4 regions of the Nonomuraea sp. NPDC049158 genome follow, and region 3 is predicted to be linked to each of the others. Evidence: riboswitches for the same ligand, from Rfam matches in the RefSeq annotation. Region 3 holds a riboswitch; each other region holds the start of a gene.
What was found. A riboswitch is a leader RNA that binds a small molecule or an ion and turns the genes downstream of it on or off. The one in region 3 is predicted to bind cyclic di-AMP.
Positions count from the first base shown of each region.

Region 1: linked by a shared signal. The riboswitch ahead of AB0B61_RS39535 (C40 family peptidase) and the one ahead of AB0B61_RS48680 (hypothetical protein) in region 3 are both predicted to bind cyclic di-AMP.
Region 2: linked by a shared signal. The riboswitch ahead of AB0B61_RS40625 (C40 family peptidase) and the one ahead of AB0B61_RS48680 (hypothetical protein) in region 3 are both predicted to bind cyclic di-AMP.
Region 4: linked by a shared signal. The riboswitch ahead of AB0B61_RS12120 (C40 family peptidase) and the one ahead of AB0B61_RS48680 (hypothetical protein) in region 3 are both predicted to bind cyclic di-AMP.

Region 1 covers NZ_JBEZDM010000025.1:107,286-112,454, forward strand. The annotation lists gene AB0B61_RS39525 (LuxR C-terminal-related transcriptional regulator) at 1-1,743, shown strand, start outside; gene AB0B61_RS39530 (helix-turn-helix transcriptional regulator) at 1,726-2,493, opposite strand; cyclic di-AMP (ydaO/yuaA leader) riboswitch at 2,611-2,747, shown strand; gene AB0B61_RS39535 (C40 family peptidase) at 2,751-3,353, shown strand; gene AB0B61_RS39540 (GNAT family N-acetyltransferase) at 3,379-3,798, opposite strand; gene AB0B61_RS39545 (nuclear transport factor 2 family protein) at 4,299-4,661, shown strand; gene AB0B61_RS39550 (LuxR C-terminal-related transcriptional regulator) at 4,701-4,952, opposite strand; gene AB0B61_RS39555 (AfsR/SARP family transcriptional regulator) at 5,065-5,169, opposite strand, start outside.
Region 2 covers NZ_JBEZDM010000027.1:29,941-35,109, forward strand. The annotation lists gene AB0B61_RS40615 (M48 family metallopeptidase) at 1-892, opposite strand, end outside; gene AB0B61_RS40620 (hypothetical protein) at 1,216-2,211, opposite strand; gene AB0B61_RS40625 (C40 family peptidase) at 2,376-2,891, opposite strand; cyclic di-AMP (ydaO/yuaA leader) riboswitch at 2,965-3,123, opposite strand; gene AB0B61_RS40630 (NlpC/P60 family protein) at 3,914-4,888, opposite strand; gene AB0B61_RS40635 (NYN domain-containing protein) at 4,973-5,169, opposite strand, start outside.
Region 3 covers NZ_JBEZDM010000041.1:68,798-73,966, forward strand. The annotation lists gene AB0B61_RS48670 (serine hydrolase domain-containing protein) at 1-1,065, shown strand, start outside; gene AB0B61_RS48675 (MerR family transcriptional regulator) at 1,082-1,864, shown strand; gene AB0B61_RS48680 (hypothetical protein) at 1,879-2,790, opposite strand; cyclic di-AMP (ydaO/yuaA leader) riboswitch at 2,849-2,989, opposite strand; gene galT (galactose-1-phosphate uridylyltransferase) at 3,059-4,129, opposite strand; gene AB0B61_RS48690 (DeoR/GlpR family DNA-binding transcription regulator) at 4,126-4,905, opposite strand.
Region 4 covers NZ_JBEZDM010000004.1:376,282-381,450, reverse strand. The annotation lists gene AB0B61_RS12130 (hypothetical protein) at 1-424, shown strand, start outside; gene AB0B61_RS12125 (amino-acid N-acetyltransferase) at 447-1,004, opposite strand; cyclic di-AMP (ydaO/yuaA leader) riboswitch at 1,293-1,453, shown strand; gene AB0B61_RS12120 (C40 family peptidase) at 1,459-2,502, shown strand; gene AB0B61_RS12115 (LuxR C-terminal-related transcriptional regulator) at 2,563-2,775, opposite strand; gene lysX (bifunctional lysylphosphatidylglycerol synthetase/lysine--tRNA ligase LysX) at 3,367-4,848, opposite strand; gene AB0B61_RS12105 (hypothetical protein) at 4,996-5,169, shown strand, end outside.

The DNA.
Region 1 (5,169 bases), on a different contig from region 3:
GAGACGGTCCGCCACTACGCGCTGGGCCGCCTGACCTCGTCGGGCGAGCTGTCCGCCGTACAGGACCGTCATCTCACCACGTATCTCGCCATCGCCGAGGGCGCCGCCCCGCTCCTCGATACGGACAAGGACGCTTGGCGGGCGCTGATCCACGCCGAGTACCCCAACCTGCGTACGGCGCTCGAATGGGGTCTTTCGCTCGACGACCCGCACAAGGGACGCCGGCTGGCGGCGGCGCTGGCGTGGCTGTGGCACCTCGAAGGGCGCAGGCACGAAGGGCTGAGCCTGCTGCGCCTGGCGGCGGACAGAGGCTCGGGCCTCGACGAACATTCCGCCCTTCAGGCCCGGGTGCTCACCGGCCTGGCGCTGGTGGCCGACACGACGCACCCGTTCGGCGATGACTTCGACGCGGCGAACGCGGCCAGGGACATGGCCCGCGCCTGCGGAGACCCCCGAACCGCCCGCCTGGCGGGGGTACTGGGCGCGATCGGGCTGTTCGGCCACGATCTCGATGGCATGCGAGCCCAGGCGCTCGACATCCGCGCCGAAGCGAGCGCGGCCGGTGACGCGTTCGCCGCCGACGCGGCCGGCGCCGTCGCCGGTCTCGTGGCCCACTCCCTGGACGAGCACCAGGAGGCCATCACCCTCCTGGAGACCGCCGTCACCGGGCTCGTCCGCCGGGGCGACCGCGGGATCGCGGCCATGGCGCTCGGGCTGATGGCTCTCAGCAACGCCCACCTCGGCCGGCTTCGGCAGGCCGGGGACCTGGCCGCTCAGGCCGTCGACGTCGCGCACCCGCTCGCCGACTACCACCGGGTCGGCACCGCCCGGAGTGTCCTGGCCTTCGTCCGCGGGCTCCAGGGCCGACCGGCCGAGGCGCGAGAGGCCCTCGACCCGATCGTCCGCCTGGTGGACCGGGCGCCCGCGCAGCCCTTCATCCCACGGCTGGCGCTGGCGATCGGCCAGATCCACTTGGGGGACGGCCGGCCGGACCTCGCGATCGAGTCGTACCGCCGCGAGGCTTCCTGGTCCGGAGGCGACGCCTCGGACGAGGATCTCGCGCTCGAGACCCGCATAGCTCTCGTGGCCGCCCTGCGCGCGGCCGGTGACCTCGCGGCGGCCGAGCGCAGCTGCTCGGGCGCCCTCGAACTCGCCAGAACCCAGGGGATGCCGAGGCTGATCGCCGCCGCGCTGGAGCAGCAGGCGTTCCTGGCCGACCCGGATCGGGCCGTACTCCTGCACCACGAGGCCCTCGCCCTACGAGCCGAGCACGGACTCCGCCTGGCCTGCCTGGACAGTCTGGACGCGCTGGTCTCCCTGGCCGCCCAACGCGGCTCGCCGCTCCAGGCCGCCCGCCTGCTGGGCGCCTGCGACCGGGCGCGGGACGATCTGGGCTGTCCACGGCCGGACCACACCCTCCATACGGAGCCGGCCCTGGGGGCGCCCGAGTACGACGACGCGCTGGCCGAGGGCCGTCTGATGGACCTCGACGAGGCCATCGCCTACGCGCGGCGGGCCCGCACCACCCGGCGGCGGCCGGCGAGCGGCTGGGCCAGCCTGACCCCCGCCGAGCGCGAGGTCGTCCAGCTGGCCGTCGACGGGCTGACGAACCCGGAGATCGGCAAACGGCTCTTCATGAGCCGCAGTACGGTCAAGACGCACCTGGCTCACGTGTACGCGAAGCTGGGTGTCGCGAACCGTACCGAACTGGCCACATCAGTGGCATCAACGGTTCCCGACTAGCCGCGTGGTCTCGTCGTCGGCGGGGAAATACGCCTCGACGGCGACCCCTTCCAGGGTGATGTCGAACGCCGCGCCGAACGTCGTGATCGTACTGAAGAAGCAGAGCTCGTCCCCCCGATGCGTGATCCGTACGGGCAACGCGATGTCTGCGGGGTCGGGCAGAGGCGCCTCGCCATCGTCTCCATAGGTCAGCAGCTCCTCGTAGAGCGCGCTCAGCTCCGGATCACCCGCGCGGGCGACCTGCCTGGCGAGCCGGGGCAGCAGGAACCCGCGGACCTGCGCCAGGTTCCGCACGCGTGGCGCGAACCCGTCCGGATGCAGGCCGAGTCGCATCATGTTCACCGGCGGCCGCAGGAGGGCCGGGTCCACGTCGTCGAGGAAGACGTTCATGGCGTCGTTGGCCAGTAACAGGTTCCACCGGTGGTCCAGGGCCATCGCCGGATACGGCTCGTGACCGCGCAGGATCCGCTGGAGCGCCTCGTACGCCTTGCCCAGGTCGGGGTCGTCAAGCGGGCGCTCGGGGTAGATGGGCGCGTACCCGGCCGCGAGCAGCAGCCGGTTGCGCGCGCGCAGCGGCACATCGAGCTGCTCGGCCAGGCGCAGCACCATGGACCGGCTCGGGATCGTCCGCCCGGTCTCGACGAAGCTGACGTGCCGCGCGGACACGTCGGTCTGGAGGGCCAGGTCGAGCTGCGTGAGCCCGCGCAGGTGCCGCCAGTCTCGCAGCAACTCCCCTATCGGCTGATCCATGTGCATAGTGGCTGGTTCTACCTGGCCTTCCAGGGTGGTGTCGATTACCTGCCATGTCATGCCCGCCTAGTTGACGCCCGATTTTAGACAGTTTACAAGTCTTTGACCGTTTTGTTAGTGTTCGTCCCGCCTAATCCACTCACCCGCGTGGAGCCGGGGACCCAAGTTCCCTCTGGGGCGAATCGGCATAGCCGTAGGGCCACTTCCAGGCCCGAGCCCGTCAGCTAACCCGGTAGGCCGTATGGAAGGACACAGCAGTGGCTCCCCTCGCCATCTGCCTGGCGGCAGCCGTCGCCGGGCTCACTCTGGCCGCTCCAGCTCACGCCGACCCCACCACCCCTACCGGCCCCAGCACCTCTACCGGCACCGAGAGCAAGCCCGTCCAGCAGCAGACGGGCCAGACCACTCCGGCCTGGAAGGTCGCCCTGAAGTTCGCCATGAAGAAGCGCGGTATCCCGTACGTCTGGGGCGGGACCAGCGACAGCGGCTACGACTGCTCCGGGCTCATGCTCAAGGCGTACAAGCACGCCGGGATCGAGCTGCCGCGCACCACGACGGAGCAGTACAGCGCGTTCTCCAAGAAGATCTCCTGGGCCCACCTCAAGCCAGGTGACCTGGTCTTCTTCCACGGACTCGGGCACGTGGGGATGATCTCGAGGCCCGGATACATGGTGCACGCGCCGCACACCGGAGACGTGGTCAAGGAGGAGAAGCTCTCCGACTGGCGCAGGGACTCGTTCGCGGGCGCCGTACGGCCGGACCCCAAGGGCGTGCGGCTCTCCATCGAGCAACGCAAGACCACCCTGCTCACCGCCGGCCTGTGGCCAACGGCGGGGGCCCTGCGGACCAAGGTCCGGTAGCGCCCCGGCTCAGTGACGGAAGCCGTCACGGCGTGCGGAACCCCCGGAAGGTCACGGGCTTGCGGGTCTCGAATCCGAGCCGCTCGTAGAGGGCGATCGCGCCGGTGTTCGCCTCGGCCACATGTATGAAGGGACGTTCGTCACGAGCCACGATCCGGGCGACGAGCGCACCGACCAGGCGGGCGGCATGGCCTCGCCCGCGTGCCTCGGGGGCGGCGGCCCCGGCTTGGCCCGCGCGACGAGATCGAGCATCTCGGGCACGCTGTCCCTGCCGAGTTCGACCACCTCGGTGCCGGTCTCGGCAGGGCGGCGGCCGCCGCCGGACCAGGTCATCTGGCGGCCTTCGAGGACGAAGACCGGCTCCCAGTCCGGCGGCGGCACCGTTGCGCGGCTGAACATGTCGGCGAGCTCGCCTCGGCCGAGCAGCCGGGCGAGGTCGGCCCACTCCTGCGGATCCGGGTCGGCGCTCACCGCGGAGAAGGTCGCGACATCCGGCTGGTAAGTGGCCGCCCTGCCGAGCCGGCGGGCATGGTGCGCGTGGTGACCGCGCAGTGATGCGCCCACCGGGTCATCGAGCGCGATGGCGTCCCGGTTCGCCATGGTGCTGTGCCTCTCATGTCGTACGGTGCTGACGCCTGCCCAGCTGGGCAGCGATCAGGTCCAGCCGGTCATCCTACGGGCACAAGGCTGTGGCACCTCTCGGAACAGATCCTGATGTTCAGTCCGCGTGGCAGGTGATGTCGGCGGCGGGCAGGGTGACCAGGCGGTCTCGGCGCCGGCGACCCCGGTCCCGGCCATCACCCCGGCACCTACCGCCAGCGCGGCGAGCACAGCGGCCACCCGTTTCATTCATCGTCAACCCGAGTTGCTTCTTCGCCCGAGCATCGGGGGAAAGTACATCCCAGGTAATCGACACCACCCCGCGGCCGCTGTCAGCGTTCTCCCATGACGAGCAGCAAAGAACTGATCATGTCCGGCTTCGCGGAGTTCGCCGCGGGCAACATCGAGGTGCTCCAGACGCTCCTGAGCGAGGACTTCATCGAGCACAGCCCGGGCAACCCATCGGGCAGGCAAGCCTTCATCGACTTCATCAGAGACTCCCCGCTGGCCACCTCCCGGCTGGAGCTCAAGCGGGTCGTGGCGGAAGGCGATCTCGTGGTGATGCACTATCACCTGATCCCCCGGGAAGGCGGGCGCGGCCTGGCGGTCGTGGACTTCTGGCGGGTCGAAGACGGCCTGATCGCCGAGCACTGGGACGTGGTCCAGCCGGTCCCCGAACCGGCGGAGGTGCCACACGGCATGTTCTGACGCGGCTCCCACGACGATCCTTGGGAGCAGCCGGGTTCCTCAAGGAAGCGGCTCGGAGGCGCCCGGTGGCCAGATGCCGACGTCCAGGAGCTTGTGGGCATAGGAGTACGCCACGAGCTGGCTCCGGTTACTGCAGGCGAATCGGTCGAGGAGCTTGCTGATCCGCTCCGCCACCGTATATCGGCTGAGTTTCAGCTCGCGGGCGATTCTTGTCGTCGTATATCCCCTGGCCAGCAGGACGATCAGCCGCGTGTCGCGATCAGTTATCAGATCGTCGAAAACAAGATCCATAGCAAGTCCCGGTTCGGATCGCCTTGGCCAGAGGCGCCCCTGGTGAAAGCACCTCTGTGTGCAAGCTAGAAGCGTCTGCTTAATCAGCGGTATGGCCGGACCATGCGAGCGGTTAAGGATCGGCCCGGGCGAGCTGCCTTTGGAAGATCTCCTCGTAGAGATTCCTGAGTACGGGGCTGGGGTCGATGCCGAGTTCGGCCACGAGATGCCGGCGTAC
Region 2 (5,169 bases), on a different contig from region 3:
TGCCGACCAGCACGTCCCCGTACTTGGCGTGGCCCAGCTCGTGCGCCACGACCAGCTCGACCTCGGACTGCGGAGCCCTGAGCAGCGTGTCGTACACGACGATCCGGCGCGTGGCGCCGAAACCGGAGACGTAGGCGTTGAGCGCGTTCGTCCGGCGGGAGGCGTCGGCGATCAGCACGTCCTCGACCGGGACATGGGCGCGCTCGGCCAGCATCATCAGGTTGGCCCTGAGCGCGCCACCCGGCATCGGGCGGAAGTCGTTGAACAGCGGCTCGAACACGACCGGATACACGAACGAGGCCACCAGGGTGAACGCGAACGCGCCCGCGGCGGCCGGGATCCACCAGCGCCGCAGCCACCTGGCCAGTGCCACCACGACCAGCACCATGATGGATTGCAGCACCACGTTCACGGCCAGGCTCTTGAGCCGGTCGCCGGTCCAGCCGGCCCAGTCCTGCGTGGACAGGCCGTAGTCGCGCAGCTGCACCTCGTACCAGATGCCCAGGGGCCACCTGATCGCCTCGACGATCGCGGTCAGCACCACGACTCCGAGCACGACCCGCACCCACCACGGCCCGCGCAGCCGGCCCAGCACCTTGGCGCCGAACGGCGTGAGCACGAGCAGCCCCGCGAACAGCACGGTCAGCCCGAGCGACAGGTAGCTGGGCAGGCTCGTGGCCGCGTCGAAGGCGGCGGCTCTGGCGATCTCGGCGGCACTGAAGTCGCGCGCCGGGTCCGGCGTCACCGTGGGGGTGCCCGAGGGCATGACCCGCCAGGGCGTCGTGAACGCCACCACGGCCAGGATCACCACGCCGAGAACGACCAACGCCCAACCGGCCCCGGCCCGGCCGACCTCGACGTCCCCACGGTCCGCGACCCAGCCACCTGACACGGCACGGTCGCTTGGCGCGGCCCCGTCGCTTGGTACCGCACGGTCGCTTGACGCGGCACGGTCGCTTGGTATCGCACGGTCGCTTGACGCCGCTCGGTCGCTTGGTACCGAACGGTCGTCTGGCGCGGTGCCCTCGCCTGAGGTGGCGGAGTCGCCTGAGGTGGCGGCCTCGCCGGATGGCCCAGGTGGCGCGGCCGGCCGGGCGGGCGACCCGGACGGTGCGGCCGGCTCGCCGGACGGAGGTGCCGGGTGCTGATCGGAGCCCGCGTCGTCGTCAGGCGGCATGTCGTCGGTGCCCTGCAGATCTTCCATCCGCGTTCCCCTTACGCAAGCTGGTCCCGCACGTAGTCGCGCCACCGTGCCGTCAGCGTCTCTGCCGAGAGCCCGAGTCCGGTGAGCCCCCGGTCGATGCCACCCGTCTGAGCATCACGGTAGAGCCTCACCAGAGTCCCCTCACCGAACCGCTCGGCGATGAAGCGACACGCCAGCCACGCCTCCTGGTACGCCCGTGCCAGGCGTTCAGGCTCCCGAGCGGACGGTGCGAATGCCGCAGGCCCCGGCAATTCGCCCGGCACACGCCCCGCCCGCACCTCGGCGGCCAACTCGGCGGCGGCCACCCGGACCGGCAACCCCGCGTCCCGGTAGCCCACGTAGTCGGCGAACCCCTCATAAAGCCATACCGGCAACCGCTTCGTCCCGGCCGCGACGTGAGTGAGCTCGTGCGTGAGCACGATGTCCCGCCCGGTCGGGGTCAGCCGGGCGAAGTTCTCGGGCACCACGACCACCCTCCCGCCATCGGCCACCGCCGCCAGCCCGTCGACACTCCCCACCCCGGCCACCCGGGCAGCCTCGGCCGCCGAGCCGGGCACGAGCACCACGGGCCGCACCGGCTGGCCGAGCACGGCGGAGACCCGCGCTCCGGCGGCATCAGCCCTGCGCGCCAGGTCTCGGAGCGACTCGGACGCCGCGTGCTGACCGACGACAACCGAACGCACACCCCGTACGACCTCGGCGCCGTCCCCCCAGAGGCCCCGCGCCTCCGCCGGAAGCTCACGATCACCGGCCGCCAGGGTTGGGACGGTCGCGGACTGATCGAGACTGCCAGAGGGAAGACCGCGATCCGACGCAGACCGATCGGGCCCACCGGACGGCAGACCACGAACCGACGCGGGCCGATCGGGCCCACCGGTCGACAGGTCACGAACCGCTGCCGAGAGGTCGCCCGTCGCCGGAATTCGGTGCGGGGCGGCGCTGGCCGAGGCGAGGGCCAGGAGCAGCACCCCCACCACCAAGACTCGGCGGCTCACCTGCACGGACACGTTCCCCGATCGTAGTCGCCCCGCGCCGCGGACCGGCCGTCGCGGAGAGGCCAGGCTCGTGGTCGCGAAGAACGTCGTCACGGAGAGACCCGGAACACGCGAAGGTCCCGTCCCAGCTGGGACGGGACCTTCGTGACGGTCTTGCAGGCCAGATCAGGCCGGACTTACAGGCCGGGACGCACCGCGCCCACGAACGACGCCTTGCGCCATCCGCTGAGCTTCTCGACGCGCACCGTCGAACCCGTCCTCGGCGAGTGGACCATCTTGCCGTTGCCGACATACATGCCCACATGGCCGAGCCCATGGAAGAACAGCAGGTCACCTGGCTTCAGATTCTTCCAGGAGACCTTCTTCTTGATGCGGGCGAACTGGCTGTTCGTCACGCGCGGGATCTTGACACCGGCCTTCTTCCAGGCGTACTGGACGAGACCGGAGCAGTCGAAGGAACCAGGTCCTGTGGCCCCGTAACTGTAGGGGTCACCGATCTGGTCCTTGGCCACGGCGACGGCCGTGCGGGCCTTCACCTTTTGCCGAGCGACCGCTGTCTGTTGCGCGACCTTCTTCACGGAACTGACGGCTTTCGCCGCTGTATTAGTTCCGGAAACTTCGGCCGCATCACGCGTTGTCGCCGCCTGCGCCGTCGGGGCAGGGAGGACCAAACCTCCGGCCGCCACGGTCATCGTGAGCGCTGCGCCACTCAGGGCAATGCGGGACAGACGGGGGTTACTGGGGGAGGTAGACAGGATTTCTCCTTGGAGCTTCCACGAACGCCTACCGGGTTAGCTGACGGATTCGGGCCTGGAAGTCGCCCTACGGCGCGATACGCGCCGATTCACCCCTGATCCCGAGGGCGGGATCGCTGGGTCCCCGGCTCCGTGCCTCCTGGCTGCACGGACTCGGCAGGCCACCGCCACGTAATGACAAATGGAAAGGCGGTGACCTAACGGATTTCTTATCTGTCCACATCGGGGACCCGATGGAGAGTCGCGACGCCATGGCTTGTTCGCCGCGACGCCAGAAGTTACGCCCTTGAGTAACGCGCTGGCAAAGCCGTCATGGGGTTGTCAGGATCACTCAGAGGTGTCAGTAAAGTCCCGAACCGCAGCTGGAGTGCCGGGTTATGTTACTCAAATGTGACCCTTCTCACACTTGACGACACAGTGATCTGTCAGGTCCCTTTTGTCACTCTTGTCACACTGGTCCCGCTAGTAACACGCCTGAGGGTCCGGTGATCGTGTCGCGGCTGCGCGGAATTGGGCGTCGCGAGGGTCGCAGACGGGCCGAGATCAGTGATCGTCGTCACCGGCCGAAGGCATCGAGCAGCGTTCAGCCGATCCGACCAGCGGTATCGACCTGCGCGCCGAGGTCCGTTGACCAGCAAATCGGGGTCAGTTGAACAGCCGGTCGGGTTCCGCCGAACAAGCGACCGAAGCCCGTTGAACAGCCGATCGGAGCCCGTTGACCACCAGGCCGGGTCCGTTGACCAGCAAGCCGGTGAGTCCACATGGACCGCCAAGTGCCCATCGGCGGACCATCCGGTCCATGGCCACCTAAAGCCACGGACCGGGGCCAAGAGGGCGCACGTCACGGCGCCCAGCGCGCCCCACCGGAGGAGCGTGTCCCTGGACAGAGCCCAGCCACGGACGGCGGATGGGGCCCACCGTGCTTGCCGTACAGGAAATAAGTGAGCGCCAGAAAGGCCCTACGGACGGATAGCTCCCACCAGGGTGCCGCCGTAGGAAGACAGGGTGACGACTTTGACCACGTCGCCGGTCTGGGGGGCATGCACGATCTGCCCATTGCCCGCATAAATGCTGACATGTCCAAGACCCGAGCTGAAGATCAGGTCGCCAGGCTGCAGGTCCTTCAGATCCACCTTGCGGGCCGAGCCCCAGGCCCACTGCTGCCACGTGGTGCGGGGCAGCGAGACGCCCCCTGCGCGCCACGACGCCTGCGTGAGGCCCGAGCAGTCCCAGCCGCGCGGTCCCGTGCCGCCGAACACATACGGCTTGCCCACCTGCGCGTAGGCGAACCTGAGCACCGCCGCGGCGTTGCCGGAGGCCGAGCCCGTGTACTTGATGCCGGTGCTGTTGGGGTCACCGGTCTTGTAGGCGCCGAGCTTCTCCAGCAGCTTCTTCTGCTTCGCGATCAGCTTGCGGACCTCCGAGCGCTCCTTCTCGACCCCGTCGCGCTCCTTGTCGGCCGCCTGCAGCGCCGTCTCGGCCTTGTCGCGCTCGTCCTTGAGCCCGCGGTTCTCGCGGTCGAAGGCCGCCAGCCGTGCCACCTTCTCCTCCGACAGCTGTCCCGCGAGCGCCATGCTGCCCAGCAGGCCCGTGGGATCCGACTGGCCGATCATCGTAGGCCAGGAGGTGGAGTCGGGGCCGCGCGTGTAGGTGTCGACGGCCATCTCAATGACCTGGGCGCGCAACGTGGCGACCGTCTCCAGCTTGCGCTTGTAGCTGGCGTTCAGCTTGCCGTACTCGCCTTGGGCCGCCTTGTACTTCTCAGTCGCCGTATTGTAGCGGTCGACGACCTTGTCGGCCTGGTCGTTCAGCTTCTTGAGCTTGGCTTTCGCCTGTTTGATCGTGGGCTTCGGCGCGGCCAGTGCCTCGCTTGTGGGGAAAAGCAGCAGTCCGATCGCGAGTCCCGCGGCCAGTGACACCCGGCCAAACGTCACAGTGTCGCCTCCAGGGGAATATATCTGGGGCGAAATGGTACAGAAGTGGCGGGTGTGCTTTCACCCTAACAACCGATTCGTAATCTATGCACGGCCCAGTCTGCGCAGCAGCAGAGCCGACGGAACCGGTCTGGCTCCCATGCGCCGGACGGACTCGGCCACCTCGCGGTCGGAGGAGACCACCGCCATGGCCCGGCCGGGCGGCTCGGCGCGGACGAGCTGGCGGATCAGGTCGTCGGCGATCTCGCCGGGCGCGCTGAAGAGCACCCGCACGCCGCGCG
Region 3 (5,169 bases):
ATCGAGGAGATCGTCGATTCCGGCTTCGTCGGGGTGTCGCTGCGCGTGCACGATGAGCGGGGCGAGTGGGCCGGCAGCGCCGGGGCGGCCGAGCTGGGCGGGACCGCCAAGCCGCCGATCAACGGACATGTCCGGATCGGCAGCACCACCAAGACCTTCACCGCGACCCTGGTGCTGCAACTGGTGGCCGAGGGCAAGGTCGGGCTGGACACCCCGGTGGCGTACTACCTGCCCGAGTTCGGGCTGGACGAGCGGATCACGGTGCGGATGCTGCTGCAGCACACCAGCGGGGTCTTCAACTTCAGCGGCGAGGTCTACGACGACGGGACGGTCGTCATGGGGATCCCCATCCCCTACGGCACCACGGGTAAGGAGTGGGTGGACAACCGGCTCAAGTCCTACCGGCCGGAGGAGCTGGTGGAGCTGGCGTTGTCCAAGCCGGCGCGGTTCGAGCCGGGCACGGGCTGGAGCTATTCCAACACCAACTATGTGCTGGCCAGGCTGCTGATCGAGAAGGTCACCGGCCGTTCGGTCGCCGAGGAGTTGCGGCGGCTGATCCTGGAGCCGCTCGGGCTGTCAGGCACCATGGTGCCGGGCGCCTCGCCGGAGATCCCCGCGCCGCACGCCCACGCCTACTACCGCTACGAGGACGCCGGCGAGCAGAAGACGATCGACATCACCCGCCAGAACCCCTCCTGGATCTCCGCCGGCGGTGACATGATCTCGACCCTCCAGGACCTCCACACGTTCATCTCCGCGCTGCTGGGCGGCAAGCTCCTGCCGGCCCCGCTGCTGGCCGAGATGTGCGCCCCGCGCCCGACGGGCATCCCGAACATGGACTACGGCCTGGGCGTGTTCGTGGTGACCACGGACAATGGCACGGTCATCTCCCACAACGGCGCCGCCGTGGGCCACGCGGCGCTGATGTCCAGCACACCCGACGGCGGCAGGACCCTTGTCGCCGCACTGAACTGCGTGGACGACGCCGACCTGTCCATCGCGGCGGCGTTCCAGAGCGCTCAGCAAAGGCTCCTCAACGAGGTGTTCGGTCAGCCGACGGACTGAGAACAGGATTCTGCAGATGAACGGGGTCACGATCGGGCAGGCGGCGGCATTCGTCGGCGTCACGGTGAAGACGGTGCGGCACTACCACAAGCTTGGCTTGGTGAAGGAGCCGGAACGCGACAGCTCCGGCTACCGGAGGTACGGATCGGCTGAGTTGCTGCGGCTTGTGCAGGTCCGGACGCTGGCCGCCGCCGGGGTGCCCTTGGCCGAGATCGGGCCCCTGCTCGACGCCGACCCCGCGCTGTTCACCGCCGCGCTCGCCGACGTGGAGCGGCAGCTCGACGAACGGATCGAGGAGTTGATCGCGCGGCGTGACACGTTGCGTCGGCTCGCCGACGGTGACCAGGCGCTGCTGCCCGACCGTGCGGTGGCGCTGCTGGAGCGGCTGTCCGGCCTGGGCTTCTCCGCGGCGGAGGCGGCGGCCGCGAGGGAGGGCTGGGTGCTGGCCAGGGCCCTGGTCCCCGAGGGCTTCGACGACTACCTCACTCATGTCGAGCACGCCCTCGAAGACACCCGGTTCGTCGCCTTGATCAAGCGCGGCGCCGAAGCCACGGACTGGGCACCGGACGACCCGCGCATCGCCGAGCTCGCCACCGCCATGGCCGAGCACTTCCTCGCCAATCCCGCGCACCTGAAGATCGTGACCGGGCTGCAAGCCCGCACCGAGGCCGCGACCCGGTACAAACTGATCGCCCTCCACGGCGAAGAGCAGGGATCGGCCGCGGCCCAGGGGATCGCGCTCGTCGAGACCAAGCTCCGCGCCGCCGGCGTCCCTATCCCCAGACCAGGCACTCACTGACCGCGCCGGGCGCCCTAGAACATCGAAATGTGCACGTGGTCGAAGTGGTTCTGGGTGATGCTGCCACGGTCGGACATCGAGCTCCACCCCGAGCCCTGGTTGATGCGCTGCTTCCAGATCACGTACTTGACCCCGAGCTTGTCCTTGTTCTCCAGCGCCCAGGCCGCCACGCGGTCGCCGAGTGCCTGGTTGGCGGAGCTGGGCATGCTGCCGCCGGTGCTCATCATGAAGTCGCACGCGCGCCCCAGCGGGTGCTCGCCGCCGCCGCCGTCCGCGCGGAAGCAGCCCACCTCGTACGGCAGCGCGAAGTCCTTCTGGATCAGCCCGCGGATCACCCGCATCCGGGCGGTGATGTTGTCGGTGCCAGAGGGCAGTTCGGGCGCCCAGCTGCCGTCCGAGCGGCGGCCGGGGCCGAACGGGATGAGGCCCTTCAGCTTCTTCTGGATGTCCTTGATGACGCCCTGCGCGTCGTCCCGCTGCTTGGCGACATTGGCCGCGTCCTCGCGGATCTTCGACTCGAGGGCGGTCGCCTGGTCCGCGGCCGCCTTCTTCTCGTCCCGGGCGGTGGCCACGCCCTGCACGATCGCCTGTTGCTCGGCCGCGAGGTGGTTCAGCAACGCCGCGCTGGAGGCATCGGTCGGCAGGGTGAGGTTCGGCAGCGCGCCGGTGCCGTTCTGGTACTGCAGGCGCGCGAGCTCGGTGACGCGTTTCTGGGCCGTGATGAGCTGAGCCTCCGCCGTGGCCAGCCGTTTCTTGGTCGTTTCCGAGTCCTGCTGGGCCTTGGCCAGTTCGACGCGCTTGAGGTTGTAGGTCTCGATGAGCTTGTCGACCTTCTTGTCCAGCTGCTTCAGCTCCGCGCGGAGCTGGGACTCGCTGGGCTTGGGGGCGGCAGCGGCGGGCGCGGCCGTGAAGGCTGCCAGGGCCATGGAAGCGGAGGTGATGAGAGCGATGGCAAGACTCGAGGGGGACGCAGCCGCCACGGAGGGTTCCTCTCCCTATGCCGGCCGGGTTAGCTGACGGGTTCGGGCAGGGAGATGCCGCCTTACCACCTGAGTGGATTCACCCCAAGACGCGATGGGTCCCCGGCTCCCGGGCCACGCGCCCGGGATTAGGCCAGCACCGACCGTTTCGGTCGGCGCTGAACAGGGATATTAGTAGTAAAACCAAGGTCATGCGACTTCAAGTGGCAACCAATTAGAGATCTACCTGTGATTTAAGCATGCGTGCGGCTTCCTCCGGCAGGACATCGTTGACGAACGCGCCCATGGCCGACTCCGAGCCCGCCAGATACTTGAGTTTCCCGGGCGCCCGCCTGATGCTGAACAGCTCCAGGTGCAGATAGGCCAGGTCACGGTCCTGCCGCACGGGCGCCTGGTGCCAGGCCGAGATGTACGGCATGGCGACGCCGAACAGCCCGTCGAGCGCCCGCAGCACGGAGGTGTAGAGCGGGGCGAAGGCGGCGCGTTCCTCCTCCGACAGCGCGGCCAGGTCCGGCACCTGCCGGTGCGGATACACGTGCACCTCGAACGGCCAGCGGGCGGCGGCGGGCACGAACGCGGTCCACAACTCGTTGGCCGCCACCACACGCACTCCGGCCGCCCGCTCGGCCGCCAGCACGTCGGCGAACAGGTTGCCGCCCCGGTGCCGGGCGGCCGCGCCGAGCTGGAGCTTGGTCCGCGGGGTCACGTACGGGTAGGCGTAGATCTGTCCGTGCGGGTGCGGCAGCGTGATGCCGATCTCCTCGCCCCGGTTCTCGAAGCAGAACACCTGCTCGACGCCCTCGATCGCGGACAGCTCGGCCGTACGGTCGGCCCATGCCTCCATGACCAGGCCCACCTGCTCGTCGGAGAGCCGCGAGAACGACGACGAGTGCTCAGAGGTGAAGCACACCACCTCACACCGCCCCACCCCCGGCCGGACCTCACTCAGCCCCCCGACATCCCCATAAGTCCCGAAATTTCCGGAAAAAGAGGGGAAGCGGTTCTCGAACACCGCCACGTCATAGTCGTATGCCGGGATCTCCGAAGACCTCGTCTCGGACGACGGGCACAGCGGGCACTCGTTGGCCGGAGGCAGGAACGTACGCGTCTGGCGGTGCCCCGCCATCGCGATCCACTCCTCGGTGAGCGGGTCGTAGCGCAGCTCCGACGCCATCGGCCTGGGGTCGAGCGCCCGCCGGTCGATCGCGCTCCGGTCGGCGTCGTCGCGCCGGTCGAAGTAGATCAGCTCTCGGCCGTCGGCCAGGTGGGTGATGGTGCGTTTCACTGCGAGTCCTCCGCGATGATCAGTTCGCCGGCGCGTTCGCCCAGCTCCATGCGTGCCTCCTCGGACAGCCCCGAGTCGCTGATGACCGCGTCGGCCTCGGTCAGATCGGCGATCGTGCTGATGCCGACCGTGTTCCACTTGGTGTGGTCGGCCGGGATGACCAGCCGGTGGGCCGCGTGCACCAGCTCCCTGTCGGTCTCCGACTCCAGCAGGTTGGGCGTGGTGAACCCGGCCCGCACGCTCATCCCGTGCACGCCGAGGAACAGCGTGTCCACGTGCAGCCGCCGGATCGCGGCCACCGCGACCGGGCCGACGAGGGCGTCGGACGGCGTGCGTACGCCGCCGGTCAGCACGACCGTGCGGTCGGCGCGCGGATTGCGGTGGAAGACGTCGGCCACCGGGATCGAATTGGTGATGACCGTGAGCTCGGGCACCGAGATGAGATGGTGGGCCAGGGCCCAGGTGGTGGTCCCGGCCGACAGGGCGACCGCGGTGCCGGGCCGGACGAACTGGGCGGCGCGGCGCGCGATGGCCTCCTTCTCCTGCTGCTGGCGGGCGGACTTGGCGGTGAAGCCCGGCTCCTCGGTCGAGCCGGGACCCAGCGCGGTCGCGCCGCCGTGCACCTTCTCCAGCAGCCCGCGCTCGGCGAGCACCTCGAGGTCGCGGCGGACCGTCATGTCGGAGACGCCGAGCTCGCGAACGAGGTCGGCCACCCGAACACCGCCGCTGCTGCGGACGCGTTCGAGAATCGCCTGCTGGCGCTGCTGTGCGAGCACGCCCCCGCTCCTTCCAACAGATTCCACCAAATTATGACACGACTTTGTTGGGGAATGTTAGGTCGCACGGGTTGTGCGGTAGGCCACAGCGCGAGACGTTGGGAAGCGGACCGATCACTGGAGGTATCCATGGCGAAGCGATCTCGCAAGACCAAGGCGCGCAAGAAGAAGAAGGCCAACCACGGCAAGCGCCCGAACGCGAACTGACGGCCGACCGGCCGCGGTGAGCTCCTTCACCCCGGCCGGCACAACGGCTCAGCTCGG
Region 4 (5,169 bases), on a different contig from region 3:
GTTGCTGACCGTATCCGGGCTGCTGACCGTATTCAGGTTGCTGGCCGTAGCCCGGCTGCTGCTGCCCGTACTGCGGCTGTTGTCCGTACTGCGGTTGCTGCGGTTGCTGCGGCTGCTGGCCGTAGCCGGGCTGCTGCCCGTACTGCTGCTGCTGGCCGTAGCCCTGCTGCTGCTGCCCGTAGTTGGGTTGCTGACCGTAGGCGTCGTCCGCCCGGTAGCCAACGACCGTCGCATCCGGGTCGGGCTCGCCATAGGGACGGCCCGCGTTGTGATGTCCGTATTCAGATCCGCCAGGCGCAGAGTTCTCGCCGGATTCGTCCTGTGGATACGGCGGCTGTCCGGTGCTCACCGTGTCACCTCGCTTCGAGTGCGCATGTGGCACGTGTCAGGACACATGCCTGTGCTGCCCAACGTATCGACATAGGTATCAACAATCACCTTTCCCATTAGTCAAGGTCCGCGTCACCCGATGTCAGGTGGAGAAGCATGCGGGTGTTCCCCAGGGTGTTGGGCTTGACGTGTTCGAGGTCGAGGAACTCGGCGACACCCTCGTCGTACGAGGCCAGCAGCTCCGCATAGACCTCGGGTGAGACCGGGGTGCCCTGTACGGGGCGGAATCCATGCCTCGCGAAAAAATCCACCTCAAAAGTCAGACAGAAAACCCGGCGCAGGCCGAGTTCCCGGGCCGTTTTGATCAAGGAAGAGACGATCCGGTGCCCGATTCCGAAGCCACGGAACTCCGGATCGACGGCCACCGTGCGAATCTCCGCGAGATCCTCCCAAAGCACATGCAGCGCGCCACAGCCGACCACTTGGCCGCCACGCTCGGCGATCCAGAACTCCTGCACGTCCTCGTACAGCGTGACGGTGGCCTTCTCCAGAAGCCGGGGACCGGCGCCCGCGTAGGTGTCGACCAGGAGACGGATGGTCCTGACATCCGGCGTGCGGGCACGCCGGACGACGACTTCCGTGTCCGGGACTGTCACTTCGGCGACCTGCTCCATGGGTCTCCAGCGTACAGATCCGATTACGGCCTCCCCCTAACTCTGACGTCTCTCCCATCTCATGACATCTCGTGGTTGATCGAGCACGATGAGGGATCCCTTGGCCCATAGGCTTCCATGCCTTGACGAACTTGGTGCAAAAAGGACATAAAGTTTGTTCAGCACCGGCAAGCACGAGATCACCCCGTGACCCTTCGGTTGCGAAACCTCTACAGACTTGGCAGTTCTGGTTGAGCACGAACCCGGAGTGCACTAGTGTCCAGCGACGATGTCACCCACGCGAGCCAGCGTGGAGACGCGCCCAATCCCCGTAAGGGGAGCCGGGGACCCGCCGGTGGCGACCTCATCCCGACGCCACCACCCATGGGGTGAATCCGAGCGAGTCGTTCGGTAGGGCTGCTCCGGCCCGAACCCGTCAGCTAACCCGGTAGGCGCCGATGAGAGGAGCTGGTTGGTGAAGCAGACCCGCGATCGCGAGGGGAAGCCGACGGGCGCTCACGCCCGCCGTCCGGAGCTCCGGAAGATCCCTACCCGGCTGGGTGTCATCGCGGCGACCATCGCCACCCTCCTCTTCGCCGCCCCCGTCGGCTCCGCCGTCGCCGATCCCAAGCCCTCGCTGAAGGATCTGGCCAAGCAGGCCGAAGAGCTCCACACCCAGATCGAGACGCTGAGCGAGGAGTTCAACGGCCAGCGGGAGAAGCTCAAGACCGCCAAGAAGTCGGCTGAGGCGGCCCGGAAGACGCTGTCCACCAGTGAGGCCGATCTGGCCGCCAAGCGCGCCAAGGCCGCGCTGCTGGCCCAGAACGCCTACATCAACGGCGGCTTCGGCCAGGCGCTGGCATTCACCACCTCCGACGACCCCGAGAGCTTCCTCGACCAGGCGGCCACCACCTACGCGATAGAGCAGCAGCAGGGCTTCGAGGTCAACCAGGTGACCACGGCCAGGCAGGCCGCCGAGCAGGCCAGAGCCAGCGCCAAGACGCGCATCGACGAGGTCGAGAAGATCGTCGAGAACCTCGGCACCAAGCGCGACAAGATCACCACGCTCGTCTCCAAGGTCGAGAGCAGCCTGTTCAAGCGCGCGATCGGTGAGGCCGGCCGTCCCGGCACCCGGGCCACGCGGGTCGACCTGCCGGTCATCGGCGCCGGCAAGGCCGCCACGGCCGCCAGGTGGGCGCTCACGCAGCAGCTCAAGCCGTACGTCTGGGGCGCCGAGGGGCCGACCTCATACGACTGCTCCGGCCTCGTGATGGCGGCCTACCAGCGGGTGGGCATCTCACTGCCGCACTACACGGGCGACCAGTGGACGGCCGGACGGCACATCTCCAAGGAGGAGCTGCGCGCCGGCGACCTGGTCTTCTTCTATGGCGACCTGCACCACGTCGGCATCTACATCGGCGGCGGCATGATGGTCCACGCGCCGCAGACCGGTGACGTCGTACGGATCGCCTCCATCGCCCGCCGTCCGTTCGCGGGCGCCGTACGCATCGCCGACTGACCTCCGGGCACCACAGGCACTCTGACCGCTGGGGCCCTGGCGGCTGGGCCGGTCGAGCGGTCAGATGAGCTGGCGGCGGGCGGCCCAGGCCACGGCCTCGATCGCGGTGGCGACTCCGATGCGGTCGCAGATACCCCGTAGTCTCCGGCGTACCGTGCGCCCGCTGATATCCAGTCGTCTGCCAACCCGATCAACCGTGACCCCCTTGGCAAGCTCCGCCAGCAACGCGATATCCGCGTGGCTAAGCTCGACGCTCTCAGTGAGCACATACATCGGGAGCCCTCCCCCCAACAGCAGAACTCGAGACGTCTATGTCCGAGCAGTGCTGCTGCTCGTCTCGCAGACGGTAAGCGCATTCTGGAAAGGTCGTCAAGCCAGCGAATACTGCCCTCTGACCATCGCCATTGACATGATCGGCGGTATGTGAAGTACTCGCCATATGTCGGCACACTTCGGGGCCAGATGAGGGATCACAGCCGTCCTTACAACGGCTCCAGCGCGAGCCCTGTGGACCTGCCGGGCTTCGATCCGGTGAACGCGAATATTATTCGCACTTCATATGTGCATCATCGGAAATATGGCTGCTTGCGGCCGGGTCGGCGATGCGCGTCAAGGAGTATGAACGGTTCAGGCGCCGGAGGGAGGCGCCGCCCATCGCGGCCCGGCGCGGGCGGCCGGGAGATGGCTTGCCCGGCGCGCCGGCCCGCGTCAACGAACCGGCGAAGGTCGCCGCCCGCGTTCTCCTACTCGCCGCAGGAGACCGGACCGCTGTCAACCCCATCGGCCCGGCAGCGTCCGTACGCGGGCGCCGCGAACCGGCGAACCGGACCGGTTCGGCCCGGCGTGGGAGCCGGGCCGACATACTCAGTTGGTCGGCTTGACCAGCGGGAACAAGATCGTTTCCCGGATGCTCTTGCCCGTGAAGGCCATGATCATCCGGTCGATCCCGGCCCCCATGCCACCCGTGGGCGGCATGGCGTACTCCAGCGCCTGCAGGAAGTCCTCGTCGAGCTGCATGGCCTCCGGGTCGCCCCCGGCGGCCAGCAGTGACTGCTCCACCAGGCGCCGGCGCTGCTCGACCGGGTCGACGAGCTCGGAGTAGGCGGTGCCCAGCTCGGTGCCGAACCCGATGAGGTCCCACTTCTCGGTCAGCAGCGGGTTGTCGCGGTGCTGGCGGGTCAGCGGGGAGGTCTCCAGCGGGTAGTCCATGACGAACGTCGGCTGGATGAGCGTGTGCTCGACGAGGGCCTCGAAGATCTCCTGGACGAGCTTGCCCTGGCCCCACTTCGGGTCCCAGTGGATGTCGCGCCCGTCGGCGAACTTCCGGACCTGCTCGAGCGGGGTGTCGGTGGTGACCTCCTCGCCGAGCGCCTCGGACACCGCGCCGTACAGCGTGATGCGCGGCCACTCCGGGATGCCCAGGTCCACCTCGACACCGTCGTGGACGACCACCGAGGTGCCCAGCGCGGCCACGACGGCCTTCTGGTACATCCGCTGGGTCAGGTCGGCCATGTCGTTGTAGTCGAGGTAGGTGCCGTACGCCTCGATCATCGTGAACTCGGGGTTGTGCGTGGAGTCCGCGCCCTCGTTGCGGAAGTTGCGGTTGATCTCGAAGACCTTCTCGATGCCGCCGACCACGAGCCGCTTCAGGTAGAGCTCGATCGCGATGCGAAGGTAGAGCTCCATGTTGTAGGCGTTGATGTGGGTCTTGAACGGCCGGGCCGTCGCGCCGCCGTGGATCGGCTGCAGCATGGGCGTCTCGACCTCGAGGTAGCCCTCCTCGTGCCAGAAGTCACGCACCGCGCGCACCGTGGCGCTGCGGATGCGGGCCATCTCCCGGGCCTCGTCGTTGACGATGAGGTCGACGTAGCGCTGGCGTACGCGGGCCTCTGGGTCGGTGAGGCCGACATGCTTCTCCGGCAGCGGGCGCAGGCACTTGGCGGTGATCTGCCAGCGGTCGGCCAGGATCGACAGCTCGCCGCGGCGGGAGGTGATGACCTCGCCCTCCACACCCACGTGGTCGCCCAGGTCGACGTCGCGCTTCCAGGCCGCCAGCGACTCCTCGCCGACCTTGTCGAGCGAGATCATCACTTGCAGGTCGCCGCTGCCGTCGCGGAGTGTGGCGAAGCAGAGCTTGCCGCCCACGCGGTTGAGCATGACGCGGCCCGCGACGCCGACCTTGTCGCCGGTCGCGGTGTCCGGGTCGAGGGCCTGGTATTTCTCCCTGACCTCGGCGTTGGTCGCCGTGCGGGGAAAGGTCACCGGGTAAGGATCGACGCCTTCACTGCGAAGGCGGTCGAGCTTCTCCCTCCGGATGCGCATCTGCTCGGGAAGTTCGTCGCTCACAGCATCAAAGAGTAGGGGATATGGCGAACTGCAAGGGCTCGTCACCTCTCTGCAGGGTGGCTGCAAGAACTCTCCCGTACCAATGACACATCGAGCTCAGGGGGGAACCGGCAAGGCGCTGGCCCAGGGGGAGCTCAAGGAGAGATCATGATGAAGAAGCTCGCGACCGGCCTCGCCGCCGTCGCCGCCACGAGCGCGCTGGCCTTAGCGCTGCCTTCGGCCGCCAGCGCCAGCACCGCGGACTCCGACTCCTGGGGCCCGGTTTACTCGCAGCACTACCAGGCCAAGGCCTCCGGCTGGGTCGATGTGGACTGGGACGAC